DNA from 4 places in the Arthrobacter sp. E44 genome. Region 1 is predicted to be linked to each of the others. Evidence: riboswitches for the same ligand, from Rfam matches in the RefSeq annotation. Region 1 holds a riboswitch; each other region holds the start of a gene.

Region 1 (7,260 bases):
CGTGGTGCTGGTTGCAGCCGCCGGCGGTGTCATTGTCTGGGCCAATGACAAGCGCCATGCCAAGTACGGCGCGGTGCTGCCGGCGGGGGTCGCCGTGGCTGTCGCGGCGCTGGCATGGATCATCCTCATGGCGGCCGGTTTCGGCTACCTGCCCGGCCTGACCTGGCTCCCCTGGGTCCTGCCCATGGTCCTTGGCATTGCTGCCGCCATCGGTGCTGTGGTCTATCTTGGCCGCACCCGCACACGCCACGATATGGAGCGGCTGACCGCCATCCTGCGGCGCTAAGGCATCCGTAAACGGCCTGTGGCCGCCACCCGTCCGGGTGGTGGCCACAGCTGTTTAAGGTCCGCGGTCAGAGGAACTCCGCCCGGCCCTCCATTGCCGACGAGGCGAGGGCATGCTCCCTGCGGGGGATGCGCCCGGCCGCCCGGGCCATCCTGCCGGCGATCACGGCGTGTTTGAACGCCTCGCCCATAAGGGCGGGGTTCTGCGCCCGCGTCACGGCAGTGGCCAGCAGTACGGCGTCACAGCCCAGCTCCATGGCAAGGGCGGCGTCCGACGCCGTACCGATGCCTGCATCCAGGACCACCGGAACCGACGCACGCGAAACGATGAGCTCGATGTTGTGCGGGTTCAGGATCCCCAGGCCGGTGCCGATAGGGGCGCCCAGGGGCATCACGGCGGCGGCGCCGAGGTTTTCGAGCCGCAGCGCAAGTACGGGATCATCGTTGGTGTAGGCGAACACCTTGAAGCCTCGGTTCACCAGCTGCTCCGTGGCTTCCACGAGCTCCACGGCGTCCGGCAGGAGGGTCTGCTCGTCGGCGATGACCTCGAGCTTCACCCAGTCCGTTTCCAGGGCCTCCCGCGCAAGTTCCGCTGTGAGCACAGCATCCCTGGCGGTGAAGCAGCCGGCGGTGTTGGGCAACACCCGGATCCCGTGGTCCACCAGCAGCTGGAACAGCGAGCCGGTTTCGGCGGGTGAGTAACGCCGCATGGCCACGGTGGTCAGGGCGGTGCCGGAGGCCAGGAGTGCTGCGCCCAGGCCGTCCAGGCTGGGCGCTCCGCCGGTGCCCATGATGAGGCGGGATTTCAGGGCGACGCCGTCAATCACCAGGGCGTCGCCGGCACCGGTGTTCCCGGCGGGGTTGATGGTGCTGGTTTCGGTCATGGCGTCAGCCTCCCTGTACTGCTGTAACGAGTTCGATGTCGTCGCCCTCGGCGAGCGCCGTGGCGAACCATTGGCTGCGCGGCACCACCTGGGCGTTATGGGCGACGGCGACGCCCAGCTTCCCGCCGTCCGTCGCCTGCCCGTTGTCAGCCAGCGGGCGTCCGGTGACCTGGCTGACGAGTGTGGTGATGGAGGCGCCGTCGGCCACCGTGTGCGGGTTTCCGTTGAGGGTGATGTTCACGCTGTTTCCTTGGTGTGGGTGCCATTGTCGTGGAGGCCGTGGGTGGCCGTTCCCGGGCCGGAGAACCGGCCCGGGCGGAAGGGGACCCAGCGGGGGTCGGCTTTTCCGTCGAGCAGATCCGTGCAGATGGCTGCTGCAGCGGGTGTGAGCAGGACGCCGTGCCGGAAAAAACCGGTGGCGATGATGAGCCCCGGAACGTAACCGGCTTCCGTTGCGGATCCTTCGCTTCTTAAGGCCAGGTCCACCGGCACCCTTCCCAGCAGCGGCGCATTGTCCGGGGTTCCCGGGCGGGCCCGGGCCGTGCATTCCAGAAGTTCGAGCTCGGCGACGGCGGGCACCAGCGCCTGGGCATCGCGCAGCAGCTGGTAGACGCCGCCGGCACTGACGGCGTCGGACAGGGCGTCCTCGCGCTGGGTGGCTCCGATCACCACGGTCCCGTCCCGGCGCGGAACGATGTACACCGGAACTCCGTGCACCAGTCCCCGCACCGTTGCGGTCACCAGGGGCTGGAGGGGGCCGGGCACTGCAAGCCGGAGGATGTCCCCGTGGACGGGACGCAGGGGCAGCTCGAGGCCATGGGGGAGGTCCGCGAGCGCCCCCGCCTGCAGCCCGTTGGCCACCACGGTTTCCGCTGCCAGGACGGTGCCGCCACCGGCGAGCCGAACCCCCGTAACGATGCCGTCCTCCCACAACAGCCCGCTTGCCCGCTCCGGCACTGCGTAACCGTCCACTGCCCCTGCCACGGCGAGGTGGTGCGTTTCGCGGGCGCCGCCGGCCAGTGCCAGCCGCAGGGCCGCCACCAGCCGGCGGGGATCCACCTGGTGGTCCCCCGGGGTATCGAGGGCGCAGGCGATGGCGGGGCTGAGGAGGGGTTCGCGTTTGCGGGCCTCCCGGACGGTCAGGGGTTCCACGGACAGCCCGCTCGCCTGTTGAACTGTGCGCAGGTCCATCAGGGCGCGGCGGTCGGCGGCGTCGGCGCCCACGGCGAGTGTCGGCGTCGTGAGGTATCCGGAATCCGTGCCCGATGCATCGGCGACGGCGGCCGCGAATGCCGGCCACCGTGACGATGCCTCCAGCATGAGTTCCAGGAGGTCCTCCTCCTGGTAGTGCAGTTCGCTCACGGGGGCCAGCATGCCGGCGGCAGCCCAGCTCGCGCCGGAACCTGGCGCGTCGTCAATGAGGACGACGGAGCGTCCGGAACGCTGCAGTTCCCAGGCGATACCGTGTCCCACCACTCCCCCGCCAATGACGGCGACGTCGGCACGAAGGGTGGGGGGAATGGACGCATCAACGGACGAGGGCTGGGTGGTGCCGGGGGTACGCATCTGGGTTCCTTCCCTACGCCGGCATTAACCGGATCAGGTCAAGCGGTCGGCTCTGACGCCCTCTCAGCCCGGCGCTTTGTGACAGCTGCCGCGGGCTCCCGCAGTACCTCCCCAGTTTAGAGGAATTAGGCTTGCAGGCATGAATGCGACCACCCCTTCCCTTCCCGCAGGTTCCCACGCTCCGGCCGGCGGAGTTGCCAATGCCGAGGTTGTCAACGCCCGCGACAGCGAGGCCCTTAAGGCTGCCCGCCTGTATCTCTGCACCGATGCACGGCGGGACCGCGGCGATTTTGCGGAGTTCGTGGACGCGGCCTTTGCCGGCGGCGTGGACATCATTCAGCTGCGTGACAAGACCATCGAGGCAGCCGAGGAACTGGACCTTTTGGCTGTGCTGAAGGAAGTGGCGGTGCGGCGCGGCAAGCTGTGGGCGGTCAACGACCGCGCCGACATCGCCGTGCTTTCCGGGGCCCCGGTGTTCCATATCGGCCAGAAGGACCTGCCGCTGGCGGCCGCACGCACGCTGGTCGACGGCAACGCCGCCATCGGACTCTCCAGCCATACGCCCGAGCAGGTGGATGCCGCCCTTGCCGCAACTGCCGCACCGTCCGGGCTGGACTACTTCTGCGTGGGCCCTGTCTGGGCTACGCCCACCAAACCCGGCAGGGCCGCCGTCGGTCCCGAACTGGTCAAGTACGCGGCCGAGGCGTCACGGCAGGCTGCGGACCCGGTGCCCTGGTTTGCCATCGGCGGCATCGACCACGGCAACGTCCGCCAGGTGGCGGAGGCGGGTGCGCGCAGGATCGTGGTGGTCCGGGCCATCACCGAAGCCCCTGATCCCGCCGCAGCTGCTGCCTCCCTCCTCGACGCGCTGGACGCTGCCGGTTCCTGAGCCTGCTTAATCGCGGAACTTGGGGCTACGCTGAATTTTGTGTCACATCATCGGCTGGCTCCCAACGTCCACGACCATAAGAACGCCTTGGAAGAGGCGTTGGGCCTGCTGCGGACGGAGCTTGAGCTTCCGGGCCCGTATCCCGCAGAAGCCGTGGAAGACGCCCTGGCTGCCGTTGCGGCGCTGCAGCTGCCGTCCTACGACCTGACCGCCGTCGAGTTTGTCACCATCGACCCGGCATCCTCCACGGACCTGGACCAGGCAGTGTTTATTGAATTGGACGGGGACGGCTACCGCGTGATGTACGCGATCGCCGATGTTCCAGCCTTCGTTGCGCCGGGAGGCCCCCTGGACGCGGAGACGCGGCGGCGCGGACAGACGTTCTACGCTCCTGACGGCCGGATCCCACTGCACCCGGAGGTCATCAGCGAAGGGGCCGGGAGCCTGCTGCCCGGCCAGGAGTGTTCGGCCTTCGTCTGGGATTTCACGCTCGACGGCGAAGCAACCGTACTGACGGTCAGCGTCCGTCGCGCGAGGGTCCGCAGCCGCGACAAGCTCAGCTACCGGGGCGCCCAGGCAGCCCTCGACGCCGGGACCGCCCCGCCCGTGCTCCAGCTGCTCCGTGAGGTGGGCCTGAAGCGGGTGGCACTGGAACGGGCGCGTGAAGGTGCAAGCCTGAACATGCCTGAGCAGGAGATTGTCCAGCTGCCCGACGGCGGCTACCGGATTGACGCTGTTCCACAGCTTCCGGTGGAGGACTGGAACGCGCAGATTTCGCTGATGACCGGGATGGCGGCGGCGCAGCTCATGCTGGAGGGCAAGGTGGGCATCCTGCGCACCATGCCGGCCCCGGACGAACGGTCGCTGAAGCATTTTCGCCTGCAGACCGAGGTGCTGGGCAGGCCATGGGACGGCGAAGTCAGCTATGGCGAGTATCTGCGGTCCCTGGACCCCACCGATCCGCGGCAGCTGGCCATCATGCATTCGGCAGGCATGCTGTTCCGCGGAGCCTCCTACACCGCCTTCGACGGGACCGTCCCCGAGGATGGGATCCAGTCCGCCATCGGCGCTGCCTATGCCCACACCACCGCGCCGCTGCGCCGGTTAGTGGACCGCTTCGTGCTGGTCATCTGCGAGGCCCTGAGCAACGGCGGCGATGTTCCCGGCTGGGCGCGGGAGGCCCTGCCGCTGCTGCCGGGCATCATGGCAGGCTCGGACCAACTGGCGTCACGGATGGAACGCCTGGCCCTGGATACTGTGGAGGCGGCCCTGCTGCTGAACCACATCGGGCAGGAGTTCGACGCGATCGTGATCTCCGGGTCCAAGCCGCAGAACGGGAACACTAACGGCAACGGGAAAAACGGCAAGAACGGCAACGGCAGCTCCGGGATCATCCAGATTGCCGAACCCGCAGTGACGGCGCGCTGCGCCGGCGAGCTGGAGTCCGGCACCAAGGTCCGGGTCCGGCTGGTGTCCTCAGACATCACCACGCGGGAGATCCACTTCGAACTCGTCTCCTAAAGGGCCAGCGGAACGCCCCGGGCGGGAGGAAACCGTGGTTCCACGCCCATGCGGCTAGACTTGAAGGGTAGAACTGGATGCCCGGTCGTTGATTTCCTCGATTTGAAACCAACAAGCCCGCCCCTACGCGATCTTGAGATTTACCCGTTGGTCACCAGTGCCAGCATTTAGATAGCCCGCGATCGGCTTCCACTGGAATCGCTTGCGCGCCTGAGCGTGCTCCGGAGCGGCCAGCCTTGGCCGGCCCGTTGAGCAGGCAGCGCCATTGCCCAAATGAATAAGGAAACTCCCCTGTGAGTGAATTGCATACCCACCAGCTCCTCAGCGATGAGTCCGGCACGGAAACTATCGAGCCGGAAGAAACCATCATCTCCGACGAGACGCCGCACGAGATCGCGGAGAAGTCCTTTGCCGACTACAACGTGCGCGCGGACATCGTTGAGTCCCTGGCGGACGCCGGGATTACCCACCCCTTCCCCATCCAGGCCATGACCCTGCCGGTGGCTCTTGCCGGCCATGACATCATCGGCCAGGCCAAGACCGGCACCGGCAAGACCCTGGGCTTCGGTATTCCCGCACTGCAACGGGTCATCGGCCAGGACGACCCCGGATACGCCAAACTCGCCGTTCCCGGAGCCCCGCAGGCCCTCGTGATCGTCCCCACCCGCGAGCTTGCCGTGCAGGTGGCCAGCGATCTGCAGACGGCATCCCGCAAACGCAACGCCAGGATCACCACCATCTATGGTGGCCGCGCCTACGAGCCCCAGGTTGAGGCGCTCAAGCAGGGTGTCGAGGTAGTGGTGGGCACTCCCGGGCGCCTGATCGACCTGTACAAGCAGAAGCACCTGAGCCTGAAGAACGTGAAGCTCGTCGTCCTCGACGAGGCCGACGAAATGCTGGACCTCGGCTTCCTGCCGGACGTTGAGACCCTCATCGCCGGCACCCCTGCGGTCCGCCAGACGCTTCTGTTCTCGGCTACCATGCCCGGCCCGGTCATTGCCATGGCGCGCCGCTACATGACCCAGCCCACCCATATCCGCGCAGCGGATCCCGAGGACGAGGGCCTGACCAAGCGGGACATCCGCCAGCTCATTTACCGCGCCCACAGCATGGACAAGACCGAGGTGGTGGCCCGCATCCTGCAGGCCCGCGGCCGCGGACGGACCATCATCTTCACCAAGACCAAGCGCACCGCCGCCAAAGTGGCCGAGGAACTGGTGGACCGCGGCTTCGCGGCCGCCGCCATCCACGGAGACCTGGGCCAGGGCGCCCGCGAACAGGCTCTGCGCGCGTTCCGCAACAACAAGGTGGACGTCCTGGTGGCCACGGACGTGGCTGCCCGCGGCATCGACGTTGACGACGTGACCCACGTGATCAACTACCAGTGCGTGGAAGACGAGAAGATCTACCTGCACCGGGTGGGCCGCACCGGACGCGCCGGCAACAAGGGCACCGCCGTCACCTTCGTTGACTGGGACGACATGCCGCGCTGGGCGCTGATCAACAAGGCCCTGGGCCTGAGCGTTCCGGAGCCCGTGGAAACCTACTCATCCTCGCCGCACCTGTACACGGATCTTGACATCCCCGAGGGCACCAAGGGCCGCCTGCCGCGCGACAAGCGCACCCTGGCCGGCGTCGATGCCGAGGTGCTTGAGGACCTGGGCGAAACCGGCAAGAAGAACAGCCGCGGCGGCCGTGACGCAGGCCGCTCACGCGACCGGGACGGCCGTGGACGGGAAAGCCGAAGCGGCAACCGCGAAGGTGCCCGCAGCAGTGACTCCGTTGGCCGCTCAGGTGAGCGCCGCCGTCGTACGCCGGACTCTGCAGCAGCTCCTGCCGCCGAAGCTGCAGCACCCGCAGCGGACACCGAAAAGCCGAACCGCGCCCGCCGCAGCCGGACCCGCACCCGCCGACGCAACGGCGAAGTGGTGGCCGGCGCCGACAAGGGCACGCAGCCTGGCAACTCCGAGGGCTAACTGCCCCGATGACTGACACTGTTTGGGCGCCGGACGGCGGCAGCCTGGTGGTGCACGCGGACAACGCGGAGTACCTCCCCACGCTGCCGGACGGCGCCTTCACACTGATTTACGTGGACCCGCCCTTCAACACGGGCAG
Region 2 (7,260 bases), on a different contig from region 1:
TCTTCCGGGACGAGGCGCGCCAACGTCTGGTTGAGGGAGCGCGCGGACTGTTCGCTGGAGCCGAAAGGCTTCTCCATCACCAGGCGGGTACCGGCCGGCACCTCCTCTGGCTGAAGCGTCTCGCAGGCCAGCTGGCTGATCCGGGGCGGCAGAGCGAAGTAGACGGCCACCGGGCCTTCCAGGGTTTTCAGCAAGGCCGCCAGGGCGCCATTGGCCGTGACATCCAGCTGGTGGTACACCGTCTCCTTCTGCAACAGCTCGAGGGCTTCCTTGCCCGGCTGGTCCGCTGCACCGGCTGCCGCCGCGAACGATGACTGCACGCGCTCCCGCCACTGTTCAGGCGTCCAGGGGTCCGAACCGGCCCCCACCAGGCTGAGGCCCTCTGCACGGCCGGCGGCAAGCAGCCGCGCCAGCCCCGGCAGGAGGAGGCGGCCGGTGAGGTCGCCCGAGGCGCCGAGGATGAGCAGGGTCTTGACAGTTGTTTGGCTCGTCATTTTGCCAGCATGCCATCTTAGGTGTCTGACTTGATACCCTAGATAGTCGAGTCCCGATCATCTCCTGAAAGAAGTTCACGGCGCGTGTTCAATTCACTCTCTGACCGGTTGACAGCAACCTTCAAGAATCTCCGCGGCAAGGGCCGCCTCACGGAGGCCGATGTTGATGCCACCGTCCGCGAGATCCGCCGTGCCCTCCTGGACGCCGATGTCGCCGTACCGGTGGTCCGCGAATTCACGGGACGGGTCCGCGAACGTGCGCTGGGTGCGGAGGTCTCTGCCGCTCTGAACCCCAGCCAGCAGATCGTGAAGATCGTCAACGAGGAACTCCAGGAGATCCTCGGCGGCGAGACCCGGCGGATTCGCTTGGCCAAGAACGGCCCCACCATCATCATGCTCGCCGGCCTCCAGGGTGCGGGTAAGACCACCCTCGCGGGCAAGCTGTCCAAGTGGCTGAAGGCCCAGGGCCACAGCCCCATGCTGGTGGCCTGCGACCTCCAGCGCCCCAACGCCGTCACCCAGCTCCAGGTAGTGGGCCAGCGCGCCAACGTCCCCGTCTTCGCACCCCACCCGGGCGCCACCTCGACTGAGCTGGACCAGCCTGCCGGCGACCCGGTCGCCGTGGCGCGTGCCGGCGTCGAGGAAGCACGCCAGAAGCTGCACGACGTGGTGATTGTTGATACCGCCGGCCGCCTTGGCGTGGACGCCGACATGATGGAGCAGGCCCGCCAGATCCGCCGGGCCATCGTGCCCAACGAAGTCCTGTTCGTGATCGACTCCATGATCGGCCAGGACGCCGTGAACACGGCCCTTGCCTTTGACGAAGGCGTGAACTTCACCGGCATCGTGCTTTCCAAGCTCGACGGCGACGCCCGCGGCGGTGCCGCGCTGTCCGTCGCGTCGGTCACCGGCAAGCCGGTCATGTTCGCCTCCACGGGCGAAGGCCTGGACGACTTCGAGCTCTTCCACCCGGACCGGATGGCCTCGCGCATCCTGGACATGGGCGACATCCTCACGCTCATCGAACAGGCTGAGAAGGCTTGGGACAAGGATGAAGCCGCCCGGATGGCGAAGAAGTTCGCCGACCAGGAAGACTTCACCCTCGAGGACTTCCTCGCCCAGATGCAGCAGATCCGCAACATGGGCTCCATGAAGAAAATGCTCATGATGATGCCTGGCGCGCAGAACATCCGGCAGCAGCTGGAGCAGTTCGACGAGCGGGAGATTGACCGCGTCGAGGCAATCGTGCGGTCCATGACCCCGCACGAGCGGCTTGCCCCGAAGATCATCAACGGCTCGCGGCGCGCCCGCATCGCCCGTGGTTCCGGCGTCCACGTGTCGGAGGTCAACGGCTTGCTGGAGCGGTTTGCGCAGGCCCAGAAGATGATGAAGAAGATGGCCCAGGGCGGCATGCCGGGAATGCCCGGGATGCCCGGCCTGCCTGGTGCCGGCGGCGGTGCCCGCAAGAACGCCAAGAACGCGCCCAAGAAAAAGGCAAAGTCCGGCAACCCGGCCAAGGCTGCGCAGGAGCGCAAGGAAGCCGAAGCCCGGCGCGCCAATGCGGCCAAGGCACTGCCCACCGGGGCCGCCTTCGGCCAGCAGGGCAGCGACTTCGACCCGTCCCAGCTGAACCTCCCCAAGGGCTTCGACAAGTTCCTGGGCAAGTAGCAGTTCACCATCATCGTGCAGCGCCAGGTGTCGTTTTGATCGCTCAAGACGACACCTGGCGCTTTTCGGTGGGGATGTCGGCACCGTGGAATAGGGTTGGGACATGTTCAAGCAGAGGGTAGTGTTCGTGCACGGCGCCGGAAACTTTGGCGCTGCCGCGTGGCCGCGCCAGCACGGCATGGCACTGTCCTATGACGCCCTGTTCCTCCGGCGGCACGGCTACGATGCCGTCGCGGAGCCGCTGGAGTCCTCCTTCGCCGCAGACACCGCCATCATCCTGCGCTCCCTCGCCGATGACGGCCGCGGCGCCGCCGGCGGGCACGTTGTGGCCCATTCCCAAGGGGCAATCGCCGCCATGATGGCCGCGGTGGAAAGCCCGGACCTGGTCTTCTCATTGACCCTGGTGGAACCGGCGTGCCTGTCGCTGACCGCGGAACTGCCGGCCACAGCCGCCCACATCAGCTTGATGCAGCCCCTCTTCGAGGTGCGCCACCAGCTAAGCGACGAGGACTTCCAGCGCGAATTCGTCCGCCGGGTCTATGCCACGGACCTCCAGGAGCCGGCCACCGCCGAGGAGAAGAGGTCCGCCCGCAGGCTCCGGCTCCAGTCGCCGTCCTGGGAGGCGCCGCTGCACATCGTCCCCGGCGTGCCCACGCTGGTCCTGACCGGCGGCTGGGAGCCGCTGTATGAGGAAATCGCCGGGTACCTTCGGGAGACCGGCGCCCTGCACCGCGTTGCCACGGGAGGGCACCGGCCCCAGGACTCCCCGGAGGGGGACCAGGCAATCCGGCAGTTCATTCGGCAGGTCAGCCGGAGCCAGCCGGCCCGGGCGTCCTAGCTTTCCGCGGGAACCCGCAGCTCCGGCAGGTACACCTTGCCGCCCGCGGCCAGGAACTCCTCGCTCTTCTCCCGCATCCCCGATGCCACGCCGGCAAGCGCCGCTTGGGCCTCCGCGGAGCCGAATTCATCACGGATGTCCTGGCTGATCCGCATGGAGCAGAACTTAGGCCCGCACATCGAGCAGAAGTGCGCCGTTTTGGCGGGCTCGGCCGGCAGCGTCTCATCGTGGAACGCCTCGGCGGTGACAGGGTCCAGGGACAGCGCGAACTGGTCCCGCCAGCGGAACTCGAAACGGGCCTTGGACAGCGCGTCGTCCCGCTCGTGCGCGCCCGGGTGGCCCTTGGCCAGGTCCGCAGCATGGGCGGCGATCTTGTAGGTGATCACGCCGGTCTTCACGTCGTCCTTGTTGGGCAGGCCCAGGTGTTCCTTCGGGGTGACGTAGCAGAGCATCGCGGTCCCGTACCGGGCAATCTCGGTGGCACCGATGGCCGACGTGATGTGGTCATAGCCCGGGGCAACATCAGTCACCAGCGGCCCCAGGGTGTAGAACGGCGCGCCCTTGCACAGCTCTTGCTGGCGCTCGACGTTTTCCCGGACCAGGTGGAAGGGGACGTGGCCAGGGCCTTCCACCATCACCTGCACGTCGTATTCCCAGGCGCGCTGCGTCAGCTCGGCCAGCGTGTCCAGCTCCGCGAACTGGGCGGCGTCGTTGGCGTCAGCGGTGGAACCGGGGCGCAGACCGTCACCCAGGGAAAACGCAACGTCGTACTTCGCGAAGATCTCGCATAGCTCATCGAAGTGCGTGTACAGGAAGTTTTCCTGGTGGTGGGCCAGGCACCAGCCGGCCATGATCGAGCCGCCGCGCGAGACGATGCCCGTTACGCGGTTGGCTGTGAGCGGGACGTACCGCAGCAGCACGCCGGCGTGGATGGTCATGTAGTCAACGCCCTGCTCGCACTGTTCAATGACAGTGTCGCGGAAAATCTCCCATGTCAGCGCGTTGGCCTCGCCGTTGACCTTTTCCAGGGCTTGGTAGATCGGTACTGTCCCGATGGGGACGGGGGAGTTGCGGATGATCCATTCCCTGGTGGTGTGGATGTCGTCGCCGGTGGACAGGTCCATGACGGTGTCGGCGCCCCACTGCGTGGCCCACTGCAGCTTGTCCACCTCCTCCGCGATGGAGCTGGTGACCGCGGAATTGCCGATGTTGGCGTTGATCTTCACCAGGAAGGCCTTGCCGATGATCATCGGCTCGGACTCGGGATGGTTGATGTTGCTGGGGATGATCGCGCGGCCGGCGGCCAGCTCGCTGCGGACCAGCTCGACGTCGCAGTTTTCCCGCAGCGCCACGAACCGCATTTCCTGGGTGATGATGCCCTGCCGGGCATAGTGCATCTGCGTCACTGTCCGGCCGTCGACGGCGCGGCGGGGCACCGGCCGGGCGCCCTTCCATTCTGCAGAGGCGGCACCCCGGCGGACTGCCGAGCGGCCGTCATCGAGCAGGTTGCGCTCCCTGCCGGTGTACGCCTCGGTGTCTGCCCGTGCCTCAATCCACTCCGAACGGAAGGGCTGAAGGCCCCGGACGGGGTCGCTGCCCGGCCCCGCTGTCCGGTAGGTGCGGAACGGTTCGTTGGGCCGGCCGTTGGGGGATGGCTCAAGGGAAATTTCCGTTACCGGCACCCGGATCCCGGCGCCGGGATCTTCGATAAAGGCCAGCGAATGCGACTTCAGGGACTGGGTCACCTGAAGTGCTGTCTGAGCGTCCGCTGTTGTTTCTGCCTGGATTTGGGCAGCGTTTAACTGGGTGTTTTGTGTACTCAAGGGAATACTCACTTCCTTCGCCGGCATTACCCGGACAGGTTCAACGGTCGCAGGCCGCGTCAGCCCGATCTCAGCCCCTGCAGGGGCACCCGTGTGGTCAGGAACGAAGCTACCACAGGCCCCTGGGACCGCGTTGTCACAATCCGCGGTGCTAGCCTGTCCGGGCAATGAAAGGAAGTCCTGATGCCACAAGTCATTGAATTCAGCGGACCCGTCCTGACCGGACCCGACAGCATCCGGTACGGGCTTTGGTCCGTGGACGGGAGCCTCACCTTCACCCGTCCCGTGACGGAGCCGGGCAGGGTCCTCCATGGCTGGGTACTGCCGGGTTTCGTTGACGCGCACTGCCACATCGGGCTGGGACCGGGCGGCCCCGTTGACGCCGCCACGGCTGCGGAGCAGGCCCTGGCTGACCTCAACGCAGGAACCCTGCTGGTCCGTGACGCCGGTTCACCGGCCGACACCCGCTGGATGCAGGGCCGCGGGGATTTCCCGCTGCTGATCCGTGCCGGGCGGCACATCGCCCGAACGCGGCGCTACCTGCGCGGCTTCGCGGAGGAAGTGGAGCCGGAGGGCCTCGTGGAGGCCGTCCGCAAGCAGGCGCGCGACGGCGACGGCTGGGTCAAGCTGGTGGGGGACTGGATTGACCGCGGCGCCGGTGACCTGGCTCCTTCCTTTCCCGCCGCCGTCGTCCGTGACGCCGTCCAGGCAGCGCATGACGAAGGTGCCCGGGTGACCGCCCACTGTTTCGCCGAGGACACCCTGGACCAGATGCTGGATGCCGGAATCGACTGCATTGAACATGCCACGGGCCTCCTGCCCCGCCACCTGCCCCGGTTCGCCGAACAGGGCATACCGATCGTGCCCACCCTCATCAATATCGCCACCTTTCCGGACATCGCGGCGCAGGCGGATTCCAAGTTCCCGCGCTACGCCGCCCACATGCGCGCCCTGTGGGAACGCAGGCTGGAACGGGCGGCCGAGGCCCACGCAGCCGGCGTGCGCATCTTTGCCGGAACCGATGCCGGCAGCACAATCCGCCACGGCAGGATCGCGGACGAAATCCTTGAACTGCACGGCGCCGGCCTGCCAATGACGGCAGCACTGGATGCCGCATGCTGGGCCGCCCGGACCTGGCTGGGGGCGGGCGTCCTGGCGGAAGGAGCGCGGGCCGACGCGGTGGTGTGCCGGGAAGACCCCCGGGCCGTGCCGGAGACCATCAGGTCGCTTGAGCATGTGGTGCTGGGCGGCCGCATCATCCGCTGACCAGAGGGCCCTTGGGGACTTGGAATAAATTGAAGCTTCAAGTAATTTTAATGTGTGACAGGCCGCCATTGGGACGGCCTCCAACACAAGGAGCCATCAATGACCGCAGCAGCCAGCAGCCAGGATCTTCTTCCTGCCGACCTCGCCATGGGCACCGTGATGCTCAAGGTGGGCGACATGAAGCTCATGGCCGACTACTACCAGCGCGCGCTGGGACTCGAGGTGGTGGCTGAGCAGGACGGCGGACTCTACCTTGGCCGGCTCGGCAGGCCGCTGGTCCACCTGGCCCCGGCGCCGGGACTGCATATTCCCGGCAGGGGAGAGGCGGGCCTGTTCCACACCGCCCTGCTGTTCGAAGACCAGGCTTCCCTGGCCGCCACCGTCGCCACGGCCGCCCAGTACGAGCCGCGGTCCTTCACCGGCAGCGCCGACCACTTGGTGAGCGAGGCCTTCTATTTCACCGACCCCGAGGGCAACGGCATTGAACTGTACTGGGACCGCCCGCGCAGCAACTGGTCCTGGAACGGGACGGACGTCGTCATGGACAGCCTTGCCCTCCCGCCGCAGCGCTACCTGGAGCAGTACCTCACCGAAGAGTCGCTGGAAGGCCAGCGCCGGACAACCGCAGGCGTTGGCCACGTGCACCTCCAGGTGGGTGACGTCCAGGCCGCCCGGGACTTCTACGTGGGAACCCTCGGCTTCGAAAAGACGGCCGGCTGGCACGGGCAGGCATTGTTTGTTTCCGCCGGCCGCTACCACCACCACATGGCAATGAACGTCTGGAACAGCCGCGGTGCCGGGCCGCGCAAGGACACCCTGGGGCTCGGCGAGGTGCTGATTGAAGTTCCTTCAGGGGACGACGTCGGGGCGCTGGCGGACTGCCTCAAGGTTGCCGGAGTGGCCTCGCACCACACCGGTGCCGAGCTCCGCTTCGAGGACCCGTGGCGCAACCGGATCCGGGTAGCCGTCCGCTGACGGGTGGACTTGGCCCCCGTTTGCGCGGCGGGGCAGCACAGAAAGGGTCCGGCGTGCGCGGGCAGGCGGGCAACTACTAGGCTGATCCCGTACGGCCGGGCAGCGCCCGGCGCGCTGTCCCGCTAACGGAAGAAGGGCAACCCCATGGGCTTCACCGAGATCTTTGTCGCCACCCATGACGCCGCGCTGAAACGCG
Region 3 (7,260 bases), on a different contig from region 1:
GCCGAGCGTGACGCCTGCCTGCAGTCCCAGCCAGTACCAGCGGGCAAAAGTGGCTCCCGAAAGCAGGGCCATGCCCACGGTGGTGGTGATCGCGAAAGCCACGATGCCGATAAACATGTTGGGGAAACCGAAGACGGAACTTTGCCACGTCTGCATTACCTGCCCGCACGAGATCCAGGGATTCACGTCGCACACCGTGGTGTGGCTGGGGTCCTTGAGCACTTCGAGCTTTTCCAGCACCAGGGTTCCGGAGGCAAGCCAGCCAACGACGCCGGTGATGACCAGCAGCCAGCCGAAAGGCCGCTTCCGGGCCATCGGCGGAACGGTAGCGGCCGGCGTAGCTTGTTGATCGGCGCTCCGATCCTCTTCACGGGCGCTGACTGGGGAGATGCTGGGCATGGGTTTGGCGTCCTTTTCGTCCGGTGCTCCTGTGCCTGATTGTAACGCCGGCAGCTGGTGCCACTACACAGTAACGGGAACAGCCGCCCCTGCCTCCGCGGCGATCCAGCTTGGGTATGAGAGAATAAACGTGGCTGGAAGCCGATCCACATTCGGACTCCGGTCCGGTGGTTTGTTCCCAAGACCGCCAATGATGAGCAGGGCAGGCTTCGGATTCTTCCGGCACACCCGCAACTCCATTGGGCGGCACCTGGTTGTGGCACGCAGAACAACGGGTTTTCAGAACATCCACCGGCTCCTACGGGCTGCCGCACCCCAACGACGGTGCGAACCTGGGAGTATCCACTTGACTTCTGTCAACGCCTGCGGGTTTTGACAATATGTGCCCCAATGGGTGCCGGATGTGGCGGTACGTCAGGGGCAGGAGTGTTGCCACATATGGACAATGATCAGGAACTGGCCGTTAACGTAGAAGCCGCGGCGGATGCTGCGGCACCGAAGAGGGCCCCACGCGCCCGGCGCAAAGCAGCTCCCAAGGCGATGGACGACGTGACGGAAGCCGTCGCCACGGCTCCGGAAGCAGCGGTTTCCCCCCACGTCGACGCAACACAGGCTGATGACGCGGAAAAGGCGCCCAAGGCTCCGGCCCGACGCACCCGCGCCCGGAAGAAGGTGGAGGCTGCGGAACCGCTGCCCACCTTCGCGGAGGAAGCCGGCCCCGCTGACGAGCGTGTCGCCGCCGACGGTGCCGGCGTTGACGCCTCCGCCGGGGCGTCGGCTGCCGTTGCTGCCGGCCCCGTTGTTGATGCTGCCGCCGCTGGCAGTCCCGCCGCCGCACCTGTTGCCGAACCAGCGGCAGACGTCGAAAGCAAACCGGTCCGCCGCCGTCGGGTAGCCACCCGCAAGGTTGCTTCCCCCGCCAGCGCCGAACCGGCACCTGCCGCAGCCGAAGCCGTGGTTGCGGGATCAGCAGCACCTGAAGCCGCAGTACAGGAAGCAGTGCAGGAGCCCGCCGCCGCGCAGGCGCCGGTGCAGGAGTCCGCGCCGACCGCGGAAACTGCCAAGCAGGCGCAGGAACCTGTCGCCGCCCAGGAGCCCGCGCCGGCCGCGGAAGCCGCCAAACCGGCGCAGGAAACCCCGGCTGCGTCCAGCGGCGGAGAACCTGAAGCCGCCGCAAGCCCCTTCGCTTCCCTGTTCCTGGAACCCGCTTCGCCCACCTCCGTGCTCTTCCAGGCACCGGACCTCAGCACTGTGGTCCGTCCCGCAGCGCCCGTCGCCGAGGAGCCTGAGGAGGAAGAAACCGAAGACACGGACGATTCCTCCAGCCGCCGCCGGCGCCGCAGCCGTGGCCGCAGGGGCCGCAGCCGGATCGGCGACAGGGCTGAAGAGGACAACGAGGACGGCAGCGTTGACGCCGACGCCCAGGACGAAGCCGACGAGGACACGGCCGGGACGGTGGAGGACGGCGTGACCTCCCGCCGTCGCCGTCGCCGCCGCCGTGGGGACCAGGACCTTGAGCTTACGGGTGGCGGGGACGACGATCCCCCCAACACGGTCACGCGCGTGCGCGCCCCGCGCGCTGTGACCGAGGCGCCCGCCAGCAACCGCGTCACCAGCGTCAAGGGTTCCACCCGCCTGGAGGCCAAGAAACAGCGCCGCCGTGAATCCCGCGACACGGGCCGCCGCCGCACGGTCATCACCGAAGCCGAGTTCCTGGCCCGCCGGGAGTCCGTTGACCGGCAGATGATCGTTCGCCAGCGCGACGACAGAATCCAGATCGCGGTCCTCGAAGACGGCGTGCTGGCCGAGCACTTCGTATCCAAGACCCAGCAGGACTCGTTGATCGGCAACGTGTACCTGGGCAAGGTCCAGAACGTCCTGCCGTCCATGGAAGCGGCGTTCGTGGACATCGGGCGCGGCCGCAACGCGGTCCTGTACGCCGGCGAGGTCAACTGGGAAGCGGTGAACCTCGAGGGCAAGCAGCGCCGCATCGAAAACGCGCTGAAGTCCGGCGATACCGTCCTGGTCCAGGTCACCAAGGACCCCGTGGGCCACAAGGGTGCCCGCCTCACCAGCCAGATCTCGCTGCCCGGACGCTACCTGGTGTACGTACCCGGCGGGTCCATGACCGGCATCTCCCGCAAGCTGCCCGACGTCGAACGGAACCGCCTCAAGCGCATCCTCAAAGACCGCCTGCCCGAGCACGCCGGCGTCATTGTCCGCACTGCCGCCGAGGGCGCTTCCGAGGAAGAGCTCACGCACGACATCAACAGGCTGCGGGCCCAGTGGGAAGGCATCGAAAGCCAGTCGGCCTCCACCAAGATCCTGGCCCCCGAACTGCTCTACGGCGAACCGGACCTGACCATCAAGGTGGTCCGCGACGTCTTCAACGAGGACTTCTCCAAGCTCATCATCTCGGGCGAGGAAGCCTGGGACACCATCGAGGCCTACGTAACCTACGTGGCCCCGGACCTGGTGGGCCGTCTCGAGAAGTGGACCAAGGACCAGGACATCTTCTCCGCTTGGCGCATCGACGAGCAGATCCACAAGGCCCTCGAACGGAAGGTCTTCCTTCCCTCGGGCGGCTCCCTGGTGATCGATCGCACCGAGGCCATGACCGTGGTGGACGTCAACACCGGCAAGTTCACCGGCAGCGGCGGCAACCTCGAGGAAACTGTCACCAAGAACAACCTCGAAGCTGCCGAGGAAGTGGTACGCCAGCTGCGGCTGCGCGACATCGGCGGCATTATCGTGATCGACTTCATCGACATGGTGCTCGAATCCAACCGCGACCTGGTGCTGCGCCGCCTGGTGGAATGCCTGGGCCGCGACCGGACCAAGCACCAGGTTGCCGAAGTGACCTCTCTCGGCCTGGTCCAGATGACCCGCAAGCGCATGGGCACCGGGCTCCTGGAAGTCTTCGGCGAGCAGTGCGAGGCCTGCGCCGGCCGCGGCGTGGTGACCCACGACGATCCCGTGGAGCACCGCCGGGCCAATGTCGTGGCCGCCGAGCACCACCACGTCCAGCGCAATGACAACCGGCCCGAAGCCCGGCCGGAAGCCCACCGCACCGAAAGCCAGCGGACCGACAACAACCAGCCGGGCGCACGTTCGGAACGAAAGCGGCGGCGCGGACGCAACGGCCAGCAGCCCGAGGCCGCTCCGGCTCCTGCCGTCCAGGTCCACACCGTCCACCCGGACCCTACGGACGCTGAGCGGCATGCCAAGGCAGAAGCAACCCGCCTTGCCCTGGCCAACATCGCCGCTGCTGCCCACGCCGCCCACCTGCACGACGAAGAGGTGGCGGCAACCCGGCAGGTGCCCGCCGCCCCGCCTGCGCCGGCTCCGGCGGAGGAGAAACACGACGCCGACGCCCCCACGCGTCCGGCGGCTGTCCTGACATTCGGTGGCGAGGAAGTCCCGCTTCCGTTCGTGGAGCATGCGGAGGAGCAGCAGCCCAAGCCGGCTCTCACCTTGGACCGGCTCGCTGAAGCGTTCGCCCACCTGGGCCAGCCGGCGTCGTCCGTGGAGGACGCTCCGGCCAGGACCGCGGAGGTGCCGCAGGCAGCCGAACCGTCCGCACCGGCACCGGCCACGCCGGAATCAGGGGCTGAAGCCGGGGGAGCGGAAGCCCGCACCGCGGTGGAAGTTCCAGGCGAAAAGGACTATTCGGACCACACGCTGGAACAGTCCCGGCAGCGCCGTCCGCGGCGCCACCGGGGTGCCAGCCGTGCGCAGGGTGCCGCCAACGAGACCGCCGTCCAGCACCACGAAAACGTCCAGTCGACTGCCGGAGGCCATTCGCACGCGGCCAAGGCCCCGGAAATGGATAAGGCACAGGCCACCGCCGAACCGGGCAAGGCGGCAGCGGAACCGATTATCCTCGGCGTCGGCGTCCCGGCTTCGGAGCTGTAAGCCGGAAGCCCCGGACAGGCAACAAAGACACATTCAGGAGTCCCCGCTTTGTGGACGGTTCCCCGGTGAATGACACGGGGAACAGTCCCAGGGCGGGGACTCCTGCGTGCGGCACCCACCCCTTTGCGGCAGGTGCTGTCACCTTTCCTGGGAATACGCCCCAGCGGCTAGGCTGGAAACCGACACGGGGTGCCGCGCAAAAGGCCGGCTGAGATCCACACCCGTTGAACCTGTCCGGCTAGTACCGGCGAAGGGATGTCTCTTGTCTTCAACCCTTTCCATGCCCCTGCCAGCTGCATTCGATGCACCCATTGAGTTGCCGGCAGGCCGTGACGTTCCACGCGTCCTCTCCATCGCGGGCTCGGACCCGTCAGGCGGAGCGGGCATCCAGGCAGACCTTAAGAGCATCGCCGCGCATGGCGGCTATGGCATGGCCGCCATCACCGCCCTCACAGCCCAGAACACCCAGGGCGTGCAGGCCGTGCACGTTCCTCCGGCCGCTTTCCTGGCCCAGCAGCTGGATGCCGTCAGCGACGACATCAACATCGACGCCGTCAAGATCGGCATGCTGGGTGACAGGGAAGTGATCCGCACTGTGCGCGGCTGGCTCGAAAAGGTGCGTCCCGACGTCGTGGTTCTCGATCCGGTGATGGTTGCCACCAGCGGCGACCGGCTGCTGAAGGAATCGGCGGAAGCGGCACTTCGGGAACTGCTGCCCCTTGCCCACCTCATCACCCCCAACCTGCCCGAGCTTGCCATGCTGATGGGCGCTGCCCCTGCGGAGAGCTGGGATGAGGCGCTGGCCCAGGGCAGGCGCCTGGCCGATGCCACCGGGGCCACAATCCTGGTCAAGGGCGGGCACCTGGCGGGGGAGCGCTGTCCGGACGCTCTGGTCAACACCGCGGGCCTGCTCGGGGAGGAGATAGTGGAAGTCCCGGGACCCCGTATTGCCACCCGCAACAGCCACGGCACGGGATGCTCCCTTTCCTCCGCAATGGCAACCGTGCAGGCACGCCTGGGCGACTGGGAAGCAACACTGCGGACCGTCAAGCCCTGGCTGGCCGGCGCCCTCGAGAACTCGGGCCAGCTGTCAGTGGGCCGGGGGAACGGGCCAGTGCACCACTTCCACCATCTGCGGCCGGCACTGCAGGAAGGCGGCTTCGCGGCCCGGCTATGGACGGAAGCCCAACAGGACCTCGACGACATCTACGCGCTTGACTTCATCCGCGGCCTGGCCGCGGGAGACCTGGCCGAGAAGGACTTCGCCTACTACCTGGCCCAGGACGCCCTTTACCTCAACGGGTACTCCCGCGTTCTGGCCCGCACCAGCGCCCTGGCCCCCTCGGAGGCCGAACAATTGTTCTGGGCAGGATCGGCCCAGAATTGCCTCGAAGTGGAAACGGAACTCCACCGCTCCTGGCTCAGCACACGGCCGGTCCAGGGCGGCCTGGGCCCCGTCACCAAGGCCTACGTTGACCACCTCACAGCAGCATCGGCGTCGGGCAGCTACGCAGTCCTGGCGGCAGCCGTCCTGCCCTGCTTCTGGCTCTACGCCGAGGTGGGCAGGAAGCTGCACTCCCAGTTCCTTTCCAGCTGTGAGCCTGAAGGGCACGCCTACGCGGCGTGGCTGCGCACCTACGCCGACGAGGGCTTCGCCGAAGCCACCCGCCGGGCCATCGCCATCGTGGATGGGGCGGGGCGGAAAGCGTCGGACCATGAAAGAGCAGCGATGGTCACCGCGTTCAAGCAGTCCTGCCGCTTGGAAGTGGAATTCTTCGACGCGCCGAGACTTCATTCCTGACCGCTGCCGGCAGCGCCGCCGCTATGATGGAGTGGCATGGTTGCGGTGCTGCCCGCCGGGTTTGTGGTTACTACCACAGCGGGGCCGCCGGAACCAGCCTCATTTGCGGCCGTGGACGGATTTAGCGTATTCTGGATCTTCGGTGCTTACGCCAACACTTGGGTTATGACCCTGGGGCATTCTGCTGTGTATAACAAGCGGACTGCTCCACCGGGACGGCTCACGGATTTCCCCGGGGAATCCACGGCGTTGAGGCACAGCGGGATCCCAGCCAATTTCCGAGCCGGGTGCCGCACGCAAATTTTGTAATAAACGTCGAGAGAAGTGAGTTCCCAAGTGGTGTACGCGATTGTCCGCGCAGGCGGCCGCCAAGAGAAGGTTTCCGTTGGAGACTTCGTTACCCTGAACCGCGTCGCCGGTGGAGCCGGCAGCACCATCGAGCTGCCCGCACTGCTCCTGGTTGACGGTGACAAAGTCACCTCCGCCGCCGCTGACCTGGCCAAGGTAACTGTTACGGCTGAAATCCTCCAGGACCTCCGTGGTCCTAAGATTGTCATCCAGAAGTACAAGAACAAGACCGGCTACAAGAAGCGCCAGGGTCACCGCCAGGAACTGACCAAGGTCAAGATCACCGGCATCAAGTAACCCACCGGTTACTGTTCAGGTTTTCCAACAGATTCCCCAGAATTTTAAAGGCAGGCATTTCAGATGGCACATAAAAAGGGCGCGAGCTCCACTCGCAACGGTCGCGATTCCAACGCTCAGTACCTCGGCGTCAAGCGCTTCGGCGGCCAGGTAGTTTCCGCAGGCGAGATCATCGTCCGCCAGCGTGGCACCCACTTCCACCCGGGCGCCGGCGTTGGCCGTGGCGGTGACGACACCCTGTTCGCACTGACCCCGGGCGCCGTTGAATTCGGCACCCGCCGCGGTCGTCGCGTGGTCAACATCGTTGCTGCTGCAGCTGCAGAGTAACAACAAGTTCTGAAGCGGTGGAGCGGGCCTGTGGGTCCGCTCCACTGTTCTTTTAACCGCATTACAATCGATGTGGCGTTCCGGACGCCAGGTAAACAGCATTTGAGGAGATCCACGTGGCCAGCTTTGTAGACCGGGTAGTCCTGCACGTATCCGGCGGATCGGGCGGCCAC
Region 4 (7,260 bases), on a different contig from region 1:
TGAGGCCGAAGCGTTCCAGCATCCTGGCGTAGCGCGGATCCGGGGTGGTATGGCTGGGGGATGCCACCGGCGAGGTGGCAAGGGCCGCCACCCTGGCACCGTGTTTCCGGGCCGCCTGGTCCGCCAGGGCACGGCCGGCGCGGATCTGTTCCAGGAGGCTGCCGTAATCCACGCATGGCCGGGTCTGGGTCTCGATCTGCTCAAGCTTCAGCTCGGCACTCAGGCCCATCTCGTCGTCGTAATCCCCGTGGTTCCCGGCGTGATGCGTGTCCGGTTCCACGGGAAGATCGTCCGCCGCAACGCGGTGGCCGGCAAGGAGGGCGTCAGCCAGCGCAAGCGGTTCCCCGGACTCCGGATCAACGATCAGGAGTTCTTCCTCTACGCCGAACGTACGCATACGAACATTTTGCGGCAGCGCAGGGATATTGGAACTGTCACACGCGGTTCATGACGAACCGTGAATGCCTAGTCCTGGAAGTACTCCACCTTGGCACCGATGGTGTTCAAACGCTCCGCCAGGTCTTCGTATCCGCGCTCGATCACGTAGATGTTCCGCAGTTCGGAGACGCCGCGTGCTGCCAGCATCGCCAGCAGCAGGCAGGCCGCCGGGCGGAGTGCTGGCGGGCAGCCAACCTCGGCGGCACGCCACTTGGTGGGCCCGTTGACGTAGATCCGGTGCGGGTCCAGGAGCTGTACCTGGGCGCCGAGCCGGTTCAGCTCGGTGAGGTAGATTGCCCGGTTTTCGTAGACCCAGTCGTGGATCATGGTCTGGCCATGGGCGTTCGCGGCGATGACGGCGAAGAACGGCAGGTTGTCGATGTTCAGCCCGGGGAAGGGCATGGGGTGGATCTTGTCCTCGGGGGCGCGCAGCTCGGAGGGTTTGGTGGTGACGTCCACCAGGCGGGTTCGGCCGTTGCGGGCCATGTACTCGCCCGAAATCTCAAGCTTCTGGCCCATTTGGCCCAGGGTGGCCAGCTCGATTTCCATGAACTCGATGGGAACGCGGCGCACCGTGACCTCGGAGTTGGTGACGATGCCGGCCGTGATGAGGCTCATGGCTTCGATGGGGTCTTCGGAGGGGAAGTATTCGATCTCGGCGTCGATCTCGGGCTGGCCGGTGATCTTCAGGGTGGTGGTGCCCACGCCCTCAATGGTGACGCCCAGCATCTGCAGGTAGAAGCAGAGGTCCTGGACCATGTAGTTGGGGCTGGCATTGCGGATCACGGTTGTTCCCGGCCGGTGCGCCGCCGCCATGATCGCATTCTCGGTGACGGTGTCGCCGCGCTCGGTGAGGACGAAGGAACGGTCGCGGGTGTCGGCAGGAGGTGCCTGGACGGTGTAGAAACCGGCCGTGGCTTCCACCGAGAGGCCGAACTCGCGCAGTGCCTGCATGTGGGGCTCCACCGTGCGGGTGCCAAGGTCGCAGCCGCCGGCGTAGGGCAGCCGGTACTCCCGCGATTCATCCAGCATGGGGCCGAGCAGCATGATGACGCTGCGGGTCCTGCGTGCCGCGTCCACGTCCATCGCTTCGAGGTCCAGGACGGCAGGACGGCGGAGGCGCAGGTCCGTGTCGTTAAGCCAGGTGCATTCCACGCCGATGCTGGTGAGCACCTCGACAATGCGGTTAACTTCCTCGATGCGGGCCAGCCGGCGGAGCACGGTGGTGCCGCGGTTGATCAGGCTGGCGCACAGAAGGGCGACGCCGGCGTTCTTGCTGCTGTTCACGTCCACGGCGCCGGACAGGGTGCGGCCGCCCTCTACCCGCAGGTGGGTCATCTGCGGCTTGCCCACGTTGACGATGCTGCGGTCGAAGATGTTTTCCAGGCGCTGGATCATTTTTAGGCTCAGGTTCTGCTTGCCCTGTTCCATCCGGGCCACGGCGCTCTGGCTGGTGCCGAGTTCGGCAGCCAACTGGCCCTGGGTCCACCCCTTCTCGCTCCGGGCGTCCCTCAGCATGGCGGCAACGTGTTCAGCGGTCTCTTGCGTCATACGCCGAATATATCATAAATGAGTTATCCAGCCTGCCGAGCACCTACCCAAGGGCCCATTGGGGGGATACGGAAAGGCTGTACCCATCAAGTGCGATAGGGAAGCCTACATAGCACCTAAGCCCGGGACTTAGCTTCCCAACCACACCATGTTCCAGGTACCGGCGGTAACAGCCGCAAAAAGCGCAAGCCCGGCCACCACGACGCCGCCGGCCACCACTCCGAGATCCAGCAGGCTGAAGGTTGATTCCCGCGCCCAGGTTCGCGTGGCACCGCCAAAGCCCCGCGCTTCCATGGTGACGGCCAGCCTCGACGCGCGCCGAATGGCCTGCACCAGGAGCCCGAAGCTTTGCCCCAGCGTAGCCTTCACCCGCTGGCCCAGGCTGCCGCGTGAACCCACGCCGCGGGCACGCCGTGCCATGCCGATGGTCTGCCACTCCTCGGCCATGAGCCCCACCAGCCGCATTGCGGCGAGGGTTCCCAGGACAAACCGGTGCGGCAGGCGCGCTTTCTGCGCCAGCGCATCGGCAAGGTCCGTGGGATCAGTGCAGCTCATCAGGAGCACCGCCGGAAGGGCGATGGCAAAGCCGCGCAGGAGGAAGCCGATCCCCAGCTGAAGGGAACCTTCGCTCATGGTCCAGATGCCGGCGTCGAGCAGGATCCTGCCGCTGTCCGGCGCCAGGATGGACGTGCTCCAACCGCCTATGGCGGCCGCGAGGATCAGCGGCCAGCCCCGCTGCCACAGCAGGGACAGGGTGAGCCCGGCCAGGGGAAAGAGCAGAAGCTCGAAGACCAACGCCACGGATGCCGAGACCCAGTCGATGGACAGGGCAAGGACGGCGGTGATGAGCAGGACCGCCGCGAATTTGCTGAGCGGGTTGGCGCGGGTGAGCACGGCCCGGTTGCCGCTGAGGGTGAGTTGCTGCCTCATGGCGCCACCGTTTCCGCAGCCAACATCCGCAGCTCCTCGCCGCCCAGCGCCTCAGTGAATTCGGCATCATGGGTCACCGAAACCACCGCCGTTCCGGCATCAAGCAGCTCGGACAGGAACGAGGCCAATTCGGCCCAGGTGTTGGCATCCTGCCCGAAGGTGGGCTCGTCAAGGACCAGGACCCGGGGGCTGGCGGCAAGGACGGTGGCCACGGACAGCCGCCGCTTTTCACCGCCGGAGAGCGTGTACGGGTTCGCATCCACCAGCTGGGTGAGCCGCAGCCGCTCCAGCAGCTCGTCAACCCGGTCCTCACCATGGCCCAGGTGCCGGGGGCCAAAGCGCAGCTCATCCAGCACTTTGCCGGTCACGAACTGGTGCTCAGGCTCCTGGAACACCGTCCCTACGCGGGAAATCAATTGCTCGGCCTTCCACCGGAACGGGTCGATGCCCGCACCCCGGCTGAGGTCCAGGGTGGCGGAGACTTTTCCGGAGACCGGCTCCAGGAGGCCGGCAAGGGTCAGCGCGAAGGTCGACTTGCCGGCGCCGTTGGGACCGGTGATGGCCAGGGCCTGCCCGGCGCGGACCTGCGCGGCCACGCCTTCCTGGACGGGGACGGGCGGGATCCTGCGGAAGCCCTTGCGGCTGGGTCGTTCGCGGGAAACACCCAGCTGTTCGGCCGCCAGCAGGAGATTCCCCGTTCCCGGCGCCTGCACCGCAGCCCGGGCACGGGTGGCCGGGACGTAGCCGGGAACCCACACCCCCGCCGCGGCGAGCATGGTGCGCGCCTCACTGAGTACCCGGTCCGGCGGCCCGTCCAAGAGCACGGCGGGCTCGGAGGCGGAGCCCGGCTGCAGGACCACGATCCGGTCCACCAGGTCCTTCCACACCGACACCCGGTGCTCCACCACCACCAGGGTGGCCCCGGTCTTGTCCAGGCAGCGCGCCACGGCGTCGCGGACTTCCAGCACCCCGTCCGGGTCCAGGTTGGCGGTGGGCTCATCCAGCAGGATTAGCCCCGGGCGCATGGCCAGGATCCCCGCCAGCGCCAGGCGCTGCTTTTGCCCGCCGGACAGGGCCGACGTCGGGTGGTCCAGCGGGAGGTGGGACAGTCCGACGTCGGCAAGCGCCTCGTGCACGCGCGCCCAGATGGCGTCACGCGGCACGGCAAGGTTCTCGGCTCCGAACGCGACGTCGTCCCCCACCCGCGACAGGACCACCTGCGTCTCCGGGTCCTGCTGCATCAAGCCGGCGCGGCCGCGCTGGGAGCGGGGCACGGCGCCGTCAACCAGCAGCGAACCCGACTCGTCGGCGTCGCCCGCCTCGCCGTCGTCGTCAATGTCTCCCAGTACGCCGGCCAGCGCATGCAGGAGCGTCGACTTTCCGGCGCCCGAGGGGCCCAGCAGCAGCACCCGCTCGCCGGGGCTGATGTCCAGGTCAAGGGCATGGACGGCGGGCCTGGCCCTGCCGGCATGCCGCCAGCCCCAGCCGCGGGCAGTGACCGCGGCGGGGCGGACGGCGCCGGCTGCGCCCTGGGAGGGTGCCATCAGGAGAAGACTGGCTCCGTGGCAGCCCTGCGGGACGCGAAGGAGCTCAGTACGCCGGTGCGGGCCAGGCCGCGGGTGGCGAGCCAGGACAGGCCGCCGGCCAGGACGGCGCCGGAGATGGTGGTGAGGACGATGTAGGCGAACTTGTCCGCACCTGAGTAGGCGATGTTCCAGCCCCACGGCGCGAACGAGTCATTCAGGCCGCAGAAGAAGCCGGCCGCGGCGCCTGCCAGCAGGGAGACGGGCAGGTTGAACTTGCGGTAGGCGAAGATGATGAAGATGATCTCCGCACCCAGGCCCTGGATTAACCCCGAGAACAGGACCGAGGCGCCGTACTGCGAGCCCATGAGCAGCTCTCCGGTGGCGGCCACGGTCTCGCAGAACAGCGCCGCGCCCGGCTTGCGGATGATGAGCATGCCCAGCACGCCCGGAATCATCCATCCGCCGGCCAGCAGACCGGTGAGCGGCGGGTAGGCCGCGTTCATGGGGGCGGACAGTGCTGCCGCGCCCTGGTCCCATGCCCAGAAGATGACGCCGCCGGCGATGGCCACCAGCGCGGCCACCACGATGTCCACGACGCGCCAGGACCTGCTGGTGGTCTTCTTGATTGCTGCAGTGCTCATGTGATCCTCCTGGGGAACAGGAGGGGAAAGTGGACCGGCTGACGGCCCGTTGCCGTGCAGCCGCGACACTTTGAGAACTCGACTCCCTTGCGCCGGTACTAACCGGATCAGGTTCGAGGGTCTGCGGCGGTCCGCACTCTCAGCGCCCACCTGCGGTGCCCGGCTTCTGCCAGGATGCCCGACGGCGGCGCTCCCCTGTCGTTTTTAGTGTTGCTTTTTGGTTTGGGTAAGGCTTTTGATTTGCCCATCCGGGCGTGGTCCAGTTTACACCGAACGGCGCTGGATTGAGGGCTGCGGGCGCCAACCGGACAGGATGTGACCGGCCGTGCGTGGTGGCGCCAGGCATGGAAACAAGCGCGCTTAGCTTTTATTAGTAATCATGCTTACTATGTTGTCTCCCGGGTTTCGAGGAGTACGGGCACATGGGACTCACCATGGTCGGCCCCGCGTTCGTTCCCGTCAGCAGCGCGGCAGACCAAGGAGCACCATGAGAATCCCGGAAACCAGAGGCCCCGTCAGCAGCGCACTGTTCAAAGTCCTGGCGCAGGCTCCGGACGCCGCGGGGCCGGGCCTGGATGGGCTGTACTCCCTGGTGGTGCGGCAGCTGGCCGGAACCGGCGACATCATTGCCGACGAGGACATCCAACTCGCACTATTCTGCCTTTACGAACTCCATTACTCCGGGCTGGACGGCGTTTCAGACAGCTGGGAGTGGGAGCCTGCGCTGATCAGGGTCCGGCGGCTGATCGAGGAACCCTTCGAAGCGGCACTGCGCGCTGCCGCCAAGGAGGCGGCAGGAAACTTCGAACTGCCCGACGGAATTGCCATGACCAGTGACGCAGTTGCCGACGTCCTCTTCGGCCTGGCCGCCACGGACACCGGCCCCAGCCTGTCCCGCTACGTGGCCCGGAAAGCCACCCTGGACCAGCTCAAGGAGTTCCTGGTCCACAAATCCATGTACCAGCTGAAGGAAGCCGACCCGCACACCTGGGCCATTCCGCGGCTCAGCGGCAGGCCGAAGGCGGCCCTGGTGGAAATCCAGGCGGACGAATACGGCGGCGGCCGGCCTGAGCGGATGCACAGCGCGCTGTTCGCCCGGACCATGCGAGGCCTGGGCCTGGATGACAGCTACGGCGCCTACGTGGACACAGTCCCGGCAATCTCCCTGGCTTCCGTCAACCTCATGTCGCTCTGCGGCCTGAACCGCCGGCTCCGCGGTGCCATCACCGGGCACCTCGCCATCTACGAAATGACCTCCTCGCAGCCCAACCGCTTCTACGGCAACGGATTCCGCCGGCACGGCTTCGGGCCTGACATCACGCACTACTTTGACGAGCACGTGGAGGCCGACGCCGTGCACGAACAGATTGCGGGACGGGACCTCGCCGGCGGCCTGGTGGAAGCCGAACCGCAACTGCTTGCCGATGTCCTGTTCGGGGCGACGGCGGTCATGGCCATCGACAGCCGCCTTACCGCCCACCTGATGTCGTCCTGGGAAGCCGGGCAGACCTCGCTCCGGGCGGCTGTACCGGCGGCAGCGTGACAGCCGCGCCCGCGGCAGTCGCTCCCGGGGCAAGGGAAGGGCGTCCCCGTTTGGTCTCCGACGCGGAGTACATCCTTCCCCTGCGCTGGACGGAGGACTCGGGCCTGGCAGAGTTGGCCGGTTACCTCCGCCAACTGGTGGGCTGGATTCCGGTCACCGTGGTGGACGGCTCAGACCCCGACCTCTTCGACCGGCACCGTGCCACGTTTCCCGCAGCGGTCCGCCACATCCGGCCGGACACCCCGCCGGACAGCATTGCCCTTCACGGGCAGGCCAGTAACGGCAAGGTGGCAGGCGTCATGACCGGCGTGCGCACCCCGGGTGCGCCGTTCCTTGTCATCGCGGACGACGACGTCCGCTATACGCGCGAGGCCCTCGCCGCCGTCGTCCATCACCTGGAGTCCGCCCACGTGGTGCGCCCGCAGAACTACTTCACCCCCCTCCCATGGCACGCCCGCTGGGACACGGCCCGGACCCTGCTTAACCGGGCCTGGTCGGCCGACTACCCGGGAACGCTGGGGGTGCGCCGCGACGCGCTGCTGGCCACCGGCGGCTATGCCGGCGTCCTGTTCGAAAACCTCGAACTCATTAGGACCATCAAGGCCGCAGGGGGGAGCGAGCGGACACTTGC

What was found. A riboswitch is a leader RNA that binds a small molecule or an ion and turns the genes downstream of it on or off. The one in region 1 is predicted to bind thiamine pyrophosphate.
Region 2: another riboswitch for thiamine pyrophosphate. It lies ahead of thiC (phosphomethylpyrimidine synthase ThiC); the one in region 1 lies ahead of thiO (glycine oxidase ThiO).
Region 3: another riboswitch for thiamine pyrophosphate. It lies ahead of thiD (bifunctional hydroxymethylpyrimidine kinase/phosphomethylpyrimidine kinase); the one in region 1 lies ahead of thiO (glycine oxidase ThiO).
Region 4: another riboswitch for thiamine pyrophosphate. It lies ahead of ACETK3_RS08225 (ECF transporter S component); the one in region 1 lies ahead of thiO (glycine oxidase ThiO).

The regions. Positions count from the first base shown of each region.
Region 1 is NZ_JBHDJA010000001.1:136,951-144,210, reverse strand. It holds gene ACETK3_RS00660 (hypothetical protein) at 1-286, shown strand, start outside; gene ACETK3_RS00655 (thiazole synthase) at 354-1,169, opposite strand; gene thiS (sulfur carrier protein ThiS) at 1,174-1,410, opposite strand; gene thiO (glycine oxidase ThiO) at 1,407-2,735, opposite strand; TPP riboswitch at 2,728-2,847, opposite strand; gene thiE (thiamine phosphate synthase) at 2,875-3,624, shown strand; gene ACETK3_RS00635 (RNB domain-containing ribonuclease) at 3,664-5,145, shown strand; gene ACETK3_RS00630 (DEAD/DEAH box helicase) at 5,439-7,121, shown strand; gene ACETK3_RS00625 (site-specific DNA-methyltransferase) at 7,130-7,260, shown strand, end outside.
Region 2 is NZ_JBHDJA010000012.1:142,053-149,312, reverse strand. It holds gene ACETK3_RS12795 (glucose-6-phosphate dehydrogenase) at 1-494, opposite strand, end outside; gene ffh (signal recognition particle protein) at 579-2,162, shown strand; gene ACETK3_RS12785 (alpha/beta hydrolase) at 2,266-3,000, shown strand; gene thiC (phosphomethylpyrimidine synthase ThiC) at 2,997-4,823, opposite strand; TPP riboswitch at 4,819-4,926, opposite strand; gene ACETK3_RS12775 (amidohydrolase family protein) at 5,007-6,089, shown strand; gene ACETK3_RS12770 (VOC family protein) at 6,189-7,064, shown strand; gene ACETK3_RS12765 (hypothetical protein) at 7,209-7,260, shown strand, end outside.
Region 3 is NZ_JBHDJA010000012.1:57,430-64,689, reverse strand. It holds gene ACETK3_RS12360 (vitamin K epoxide reductase family protein) at 1-399, opposite strand, end outside; gene ACETK3_RS12355 (Rne/Rng family ribonuclease) at 838-4,314, shown strand; TPP riboswitch at 4,490-4,587, shown strand; gene thiD (bifunctional hydroxymethylpyrimidine kinase/phosphomethylpyrimidine kinase) at 4,595-6,115, shown strand; gene rplU (50S ribosomal protein L21) at 6,452-6,760, shown strand; gene rpmA (50S ribosomal protein L27) at 6,824-7,087, shown strand; gene obgE (GTPase ObgE) at 7,204-7,260, shown strand, end outside.
Region 4 is NZ_JBHDJA010000007.1:61,845-69,104, reverse strand. It holds gene ACETK3_RS08245 (glutamate--cysteine ligase) at 1-397, opposite strand, end outside; gene ACETK3_RS08240 (UDP-N-acetylglucosamine 1-carboxyvinyltransferase) at 466-1,989, opposite strand; gene ACETK3_RS08235 (energy-coupling factor transporter transmembrane protein EcfT) at 2,119-2,919, opposite strand; gene ACETK3_RS08230 (ABC transporter ATP-binding protein) at 2,916-4,463, opposite strand; gene ACETK3_RS08225 (ECF transporter S component) at 4,463-5,086, opposite strand; TPP riboswitch at 5,153-5,293, opposite strand; gene ACETK3_RS08220 (iron-containing redox enzyme family protein) at 5,574-6,629, shown strand; gene ACETK3_RS08215 (glycosyltransferase family 2 protein) at 6,626-7,260, shown strand, end outside.